DNA from 3 places in the Streptomyces sp. NPDC093094 genome. Region 2 is predicted to be linked to each of the others. Evidence: riboswitches for the same ligand, from Rfam matches in the RefSeq annotation. Region 2 holds a riboswitch; each other region holds the start of a gene.
The links. A riboswitch is a leader RNA that binds a small molecule or an ion and turns the genes downstream of it on or off. The one in region 2 is predicted to bind cyclic di-AMP.

Region 1 (2,311 bases), 160 kb from region 2:
CGCCGCGGAAGGCGTAGATCGACTGGTCGGCGTCACCGACGACGCACAGCTCGGCGGGAGGGACGCCGTACTCGCCGGACGGCGCCTCGGCGGAGTGTGCGCCGGTGCCCACCAGCTCGCGCACCAGGGTGTACTGGGCGTGGTTGGTGTCCTGGTACTCGTCGACCATGACATGGCGGAAGCGGCGGCGGTAGTGCTCGGCGACGTCCGGGAAGGCACGCAGCAGATTGACCGTCGTCATGATCAGGTCGTCGAAGTCGAGGGCGTTCGCCTCACGCAGCCGCGACTGGTAGAGGGCGTACGCCTGGGCGAGGGTCTTCTCGAAGCCGTCGGCGGCCCGGGCGGCGAAGTCCTCCTCGTCGATCAGCTCGTTCTTCAGGTTGCTGATCTTGGCGCTGAACGCCTTCGGCGGGAAGCGCTTCGGGTCGAGGTCCAGGTCGCGGCAGACCAGGGCCATCAGGCGCTTGGAGTCGGCGGCGTCGTAGATCGAGAAGGACGACGTGAAGCCGAGCTTCTTGGACTCGCGGCGCAGGATGCGCACACACGCGCTGTGGAAGGTCATGACCCACATCGCGTGCGCGCGCGGGCCGACGAGCTGCTCGACGCGCTCCTTCATCTCGCCCGCGGCCTTGTTGGTGAAGGTGATCGCGAGAATCTGCCCGGGGTGCACGTTCCGCTCGGCCAGCAGGTGGGCGATGCGGTGGGTGAGCACACGGGTCTTGCCGGAGCCGGCGCCGGCCACGATGAGCAGCGGGGAGCCGGAGTGGACGACGGCCGCGCGCTGGTTGTCGTTCAGGCCCTCCAGCAGTGCGGCGGTGTCGACCGCGGGGCGCGGGGCGCCGTCGCGGTAGTACTCGTCCCGGTCCGGGGGCACGTCGAACTTCCCGCCGAACAGATCGTCCGGGATCGGCTCCGGAGCGTGCTCGTGCTCGGGCGGCGGCGGAGGCTCCTCCTCGTGCCCGCGAGGGGCCTGGAGGTCCGCCAGGAAGCTGTCGTCAAAGAGGCTGCTCATCGCTCTCCGAGTCTAGGGGGCGCCGCCGACAACCGGCCGCCGTCCGGGGAACTCCCCGGCCGCCACCCTACGTAGCACCACTGACACTGCCTGCGGCGCAGTAAGCGCGTGCACGACAAGGTCACGAAAATGTATCGGGCATATCGCCCATCAACCTTCACAAGGGCCACACGAGTTGGCTACGGTGCCGGGCAGGCCGTACGACCCCCACCGGCGAACGTCGCCGGGCCGCGCGGCCTCCGCCGAGTCCGATGCGCCCACACGGCGCGGAGCCGGGGACCCACCGATCCTGGGGTGAATCGGCCCACTCCCTCAGGGGAGCGCCGTAGGGCAAACCTTCCGAACCATCCGCCCGAACCCGACAGCTAACCCGGTAGGCGGCCGATGGAAGGAGTCGCCTCTCTTGGCGTCGCACCGCAAGGCGCGTCCCGCTGGTACGCGCGTCGCAGGCATACGGACCCCCGCCCTGGCCACGGCGGCCCTCACCTCCGTGGCCCTGCTGTCCCAGACGGCCAACGCCAGCCCCTCGGACGACGACCGGCCGAGCCTGGAGGAGGTCGAGAAGAAGGTCGACGACCTGTACCGCCAGGCGGAGTCGGCGACCGAGAAGTACAACTCGGCCAGGGAACGCACCTCCAAGCAGCGCAAGCAGGTCGACACCCTGCTCGACGACGTGGCCCGGCGCACCCAGAAGCTGAACGAGGCGCGCGAGGAGCTCGGTTCCTTCGCCGCCGCCCAGTACCGCACCGGCGTCGCCGCGCCCGACACGGAGACCTTCCTGCTCGCCGACACCCCGCAGGACTACTTCGACCGGACCCAGCTGATGGACCGCCTCACCGGCCGTCAGAAGGAAGCGGTCGACGACTACGTCACCGAGCAGTCCGCGACGATGGAGAAGCGCCGCGAGGCCACGCAGAGCCTCGAGACGCTCACCGACTCGCAGAGCGACCTGAAGACGGCGAAGGCCACCGTCCAGAAGAAGCTCGCCGACGCCCGCGAGCTGCTGTCGCGGCTGACGGCCGAGGAGAAGGCCCGGCTCGCGGCGATCGAGGAACGCGAGCGCGAGGAGGCCGCCCGCAAGGCCGCCGAGCTGGCCGCCCAGCAGGCGGAGGAGCAGCGGCAGCGGGAGGCCGCCGAGGAGGCGGCGCGGCAGGAGGCCGTGACCGGTGACGCGTCCCCGTCCACCGGCGGCACGGACACGTCCGGCTCGACGGGCTCCTCGTCCCCCTCCGTAGGCTCCGGCTACTCCACCAAGGCGGAGAAGACGCTCGCCTTCGCCCGCACCCAGATCGGCAAGCC
Region 2 (2,311 bases):
AAGTCAGCGTATCCGGTCACGATTCGATCACTGTCGCCGCCCACCCCGCAGGCCGGGCGGTATCGCGGCACGACCGGTATGTTGCTGATCAATCGATAGGAACGGACATTTATCGACTTACCAGGAAGTAGTGATCCGCGCCTCGCAGCGGCGCCGCACCCCACGTCAGCACCGCGCCCCGCACCCCGGCGCCACACCCCGACCCGACGCCGCGCCCCGACCCGGCGCACAGCCGCCGCGCCGCAGGGCACCCCGGGTCCACCGAGGCCGGCGGGATCACGCTCCCGCGCATCCTTACACCCTTCCCCCGCGAGACGCCTCACGTGCCTCACGAGGACCTGCGCACCCCTGTCCGTCCGGTGTCGGGGGGCCCCCCGGCGGCCGGGGGGGGGCCCCCCCCCCCCCCCCCCCCCCGGCCCCCCCCCCCCCCCCCCCCCCCCCCCCCCCCCCCCCCCCCCCCCCCCCCCCCCGGGGCGCCGGGGGGGCGCCCCCCCCCCGCCGCGCCGGGGCCCCCCCGACACCGGACAGCCCCGCGTTCCCCGGGCACCACCCGACCGGCCGGTACGGCCCGTGCCGCGACAGCACCCTCCGGCCGCCGGAGCGCCTTCCCGCCGGCCGGGTGCACGACCCGATCGCCCCCGGCCCCGCCGGCGCCCCGACCGCGGCCCGCCACCCGCCCCCCACCGACCGTGACGCCGATGACGCACGCCCTCCAGGGTTCCGCCGCACCGGCCACCCGCGGAGCGCCGGACCCGCCGGCACACCGGGGGCACGTCCGCACGGCGCCCCGGCCGGGGAACGGGGCACGGACCGCGGGCAGGATCCAGCCGGCCGGGGGTGCGTGATGTGACCGGCGACGCACGGCGTCCGGATACCGGCCCGCGGCGCGGCGTCCCGAGCCCGCCCCGGACGCCGCGATCCACGCCCGGGAGAAGCAGATCCCACGAGCGGCCATTTGAGGCAGAGTTGGGCGTGATGCCCGAATTGCCACTCTTGCGACTGACGGTGAGTTGGCTCACCTCGCAGACCCTCCGCGACCGGCACGCCCCCCACACCCAAAAAGCCACTCTGCCGTGCAATTGGGCCTCAAGGGCCATAAAGGATCAAGTGCCGTAAAGATCCTGGATCATGCTTGATCGGCACTTTGTGCGAATCCTGAACTTGTTTCCCTCATGCGCTCTCGCATACGTTCCGGCAGCCGGGTGGACGCCGAATCCTGCCGCCGCCCAAGGCATCCGACCAACACCGCAGCGGCAGGAGCGGGGGACCCAGGTAAGTCGCCGGTCCGCACGTCGTACCAGCTACGACGTACGGCACGGCTCGGGGTTAAGCCATGCCTTCTTCAGGCACGGCCGGGCACCTTTCCGCCCGAACCCGACAGCTCACCTCGCAGGCGCCGGAGAGGAATGTCCCCATGCGTACGAACACGCCTGCAAACCGCCGTCCCCGCCTCGCCCGTGCCCTGGCCGCCGCCGGAGTCGGCGCCGCCGTGCTCGCCCTGCCGCTCGTCGGCGCCACCGGCGCCTCGGCCGCCCCCGCCGCCGCGGCCTCGGCGACCGTCTACCCGAACACCCTCGACGGGTGGATCCGCCAGTCGCTCGACATCATGTCCCAGCACGGCATCCCGGGCTCCTACGACGGCATCTACCGCAACGTCATGCGCGAGTCCTCGGGCAACCCCCTCGCCATCAACAACTGGGACTCCAACGCGGCCGCCGGCACGCCCTCCAAGGGCCTGCTCCAGGTCATCGACCCGACCTTCGCGGCCTACCACGTGGCCGGCACCGCGTTCGACCCCTACGACCCGGTCGCCAACATCACCGCCGCCTGCAACTACGCGGCGGACCGCTACGGCTCCATCGACAACGTCTTCGGCGCGTACTGATCCTCCCGGCCCTCAGCCGTAGAGGCGTTCGAGGACGACGGCGATGCCGTCGTCCTCGTTCGAGCGGGTGACCTCGTCGGCCACCGCCTTGAGTTCGGGGTGAGCGTTGGCCATCGCCACGCCGTACGCGGCCCAGTCGAACATGGGGATGTCGTTCGGCATGTCACCGAAGGCGACGGTGTCCGCGGGGGTCAGGCCGAGATGCCGGGCGGCCAGCGCCAGCCCCGTCGCCTTGGTGACCCCGCACGGCTGGAGCTCCACCGTCCCGGGGCCCGACATGGTGACCGTGGCCAGCGACCCCACGGCCCCGCGCGCCACCGCCGCCAGCTCGTCGTCGCTCAGCGTGTGGTGGCGCAGCAGCACCTTGCTGATCGGCTCGCACCACAGGTCGTCGCGGCGCTCGACCCTGACCGCCGGAAGCGTGGG
Region 3 (2,311 bases), on a different contig from region 2:
CCCGGCAGCTGTTCCCGGCCTCCGTGCGCATGTCCCGGCCGCGTCAAGGCTCCGAGGAGACCGTCGCCGCGATCGACTCCGCGGCCGTGCGGGCCTTCTACGAGCGCCATGTGCGCCCCGCCACCGCCACCGCCGTGGTCGTCGGCGACCTGACGGGCGTCGACCTGGACGCCCTGCTCGGGGAGACCCTGGGCGCCTGGACGGGCTCCAAGGCGGCGCCGCGGCCCGTGCCGCCGGTCAGCGCCGACGACAGGGGCCGGGTGGTCGTCGTGGACCGCCCCGGGGCGGTCCAGACGCAGCTGCTGATCGGGCGTGTCGGGTCCGACCGCCACGACCGTGTGTGGCCCGCGCAGGTGCTCGGCACGTACTGCCTGGGCGGCACCCTCACCTCCCGCCTGGACCGCGTCCTGCGCGAGGAGAAGGGATACACCTACGGCGTGCGGGCGTTCGGCCAGGTGCTGCGTTCCGCGCCCGACGGCTCGGGCGTGTCGATGCTCGCCATCAGCGGCTCCGTCGACACCCCGAACACCGGTCCGGCGCTGCAGGATCTGTGGATGGTGCTGCGCACGCTCGCCGCGGACGGTCTGACCGACACCGAGCGGGACGTGGCCGTGCAGAACCTCGTCGGGGTGGCGCCGCTGAAGTACGAGACGGCCGCCGCCGTCGCGAGCACGCTGGCAGACCAGGTCGAGCAGCATCTGCCCGACGACTTCCAGGCGACGCTGTATCAGCAGCTCGCCGCCACCGGCACGGTGGAGGCCACGGCGGCCGTCGTCAACGCCTTCCCGGTGGACCGCCTGGTGACCGTCCTCGTCGGTGACGCGGCTCAGATCAAGGAGCCCGTCGAGGCCCTCGGCATCGGCGAAGTCACCGTCGTCACGGCCGAGTAGAGCCGAGCGGAGGCGTACGCCGACAGCACGCGCGCATGGAGCCCTGGTGACCGGAGCGTCACCAGGGCTCCATGTTTATCTGAATTTGTCCGAGTTGGCGATGGGTTGCGGGAGAGGCTGCCTGTCTGCCCTGTGGCGTGCGCTACAAAAACCCCGATCGGTTTGAGGATCGAAAGATGATCCCCTTAGCGTCATGCGGGCTGTACGTCAGGCAGTGCGCCGCAACCGCGGCACCGGACAGCCATCGCCGAGTCCCCCACGGCGCGAGCCGGGGGAGCCGGGGACCCACCGAAGTCCCTGGGGTGAATCGGATGCCCGCGCCTGAGGCGAGGGGGTCCGTAGGAGACCTTCCTGCTCCGAACCCGTCAGCTAACCCGGTAGGCGAGAGGGAAGGAAAGGACCAGCCACTTCATGGCGTTCACGCGCGCCACCGGGAAGCACCGTCGTCCCAGCCGGATGCAGCACTCCACCGTCCGCGCGGCGGGTGTCGCCGCGCTCACCACCACCGGTGTCATCGGCACCCTGGCCGCGCCGGCCCTGGCCGCCGAGCCGGAGCCCGAGCAGACCGGCCTGCTGCCGGTCGTCACCATCGGCGACACCGTCGCCGACCAGATCGACGCCCAGGCCACCGCGCAGAAGGTGGCCGCCGAGGAGGCGCTCGCCGAGCAGCTGGCCGAGGAGGCCGCCGTCAAGCGCGCCGAGGCCCGCGCCGAGGCCGCCCGCGAGGCCCAGGAGCGCGCCGCCCGCGAGGCCGAGCGCAAGCGCCTGAACACCTTCGTGTCGCCGATCGCCGGCTCCTACGTGTCCACCGGCTACCGCACCGGCGGCACGCTGTGGTCCTCCGGCAGCCACACCGGCGTCGACTTCCACGCCTCCAGCGGCACGGTCGTCCAGTCCGTCGGCATGGGCACCGTCGTCGAGGCCGGCTGGGGCGGCGCGTACGGCAACCAGGTGGTCATCCGGATGCACGACGGCACGTACACCCAGTACGGCCATCTGTCCTCCGTCGCGGTCGCGGTGGGCCAGTCGGTCACCCCGGGACAGCAGATCGGCCTGTCCGGCGCCACCGGCAACGTCACCGGCGCGCATCTGCACTTCGAGGCCCGCGCGACCCAGGAGTACGGCTCGGACCTCGACCCGGTCTTCTACCTCCGCTCGCACGGTGTGAACATCTGAGCGACAGTTCTTCCCCGAAGCCCCGGCTCCCGAGCCGGGGCTTTCGGTTTTCCGTCGCCCGCGGGGGCCGGTTGTCCAAAAAATATCCATGGATTCCGGTCCGCCGTCGGAAATTCCGGCTCATTGCAATAGAGTCACGGAACACACGTCAATCGTCGACGTTTCACGGGGATTAAGGCGGAGGTCGGTCATGCGTGTTCCGGCGCACTCGGTGTGCACGGCGATCCGGGACGACATCATCGCGG

Region 1: it holds a riboswitch for cyclic di-AMP, as region 2 does, so the genes downstream of both, ACIQGV_RS21680 (NlpC/P60 family protein) here and ACIQGV_RS20840 (transglycosylase SLT domain-containing protein) in region 2, are expected to answer to the same signal.
Region 3: it holds a riboswitch for cyclic di-AMP, as region 2 does, so the genes downstream of both, ACIQGV_RS00450 (M23 family metallopeptidase) here and ACIQGV_RS20840 (transglycosylase SLT domain-containing protein) in region 2, are expected to answer to the same signal.

The regions. Positions count from the first base shown of each region.
Region 1 is NZ_JBIVOX010000009.1:319,275-321,585, reverse strand. Features, by position in the region: gene pcrA (DNA helicase PcrA) at 1-1,012, opposite strand, end outside; cyclic di-AMP (ydaO/yuaA leader) riboswitch at 1,243-1,408, shown strand; gene ACIQGV_RS21680 (NlpC/P60 family protein) at 1,416-2,311, shown strand, end outside.
Region 2 is NZ_JBIVOX010000009.1:154,484-156,794, reverse strand. Features, by position in the region: cyclic di-AMP (ydaO/yuaA leader) riboswitch at 1,234-1,409, shown strand; gene ACIQGV_RS20840 (transglycosylase SLT domain-containing protein) at 1,415-1,885, shown strand; gene ACIQGV_RS20835 (HAD family hydrolase) at 1,898-2,311, opposite strand, start outside.
Region 3 is NZ_JBIVOX010000001.1:113,184-115,494, forward strand. Features, by position in the region: gene ACIQGV_RS00445 (M16 family metallopeptidase) at 1-890, shown strand, start outside; cyclic di-AMP (ydaO/yuaA leader) riboswitch at 1,126-1,289, shown strand; gene ACIQGV_RS00450 (M23 family metallopeptidase) at 1,302-2,066, shown strand; gene ACIQGV_RS00455 (GntR family transcriptional regulator) at 2,257-2,311, shown strand, end outside.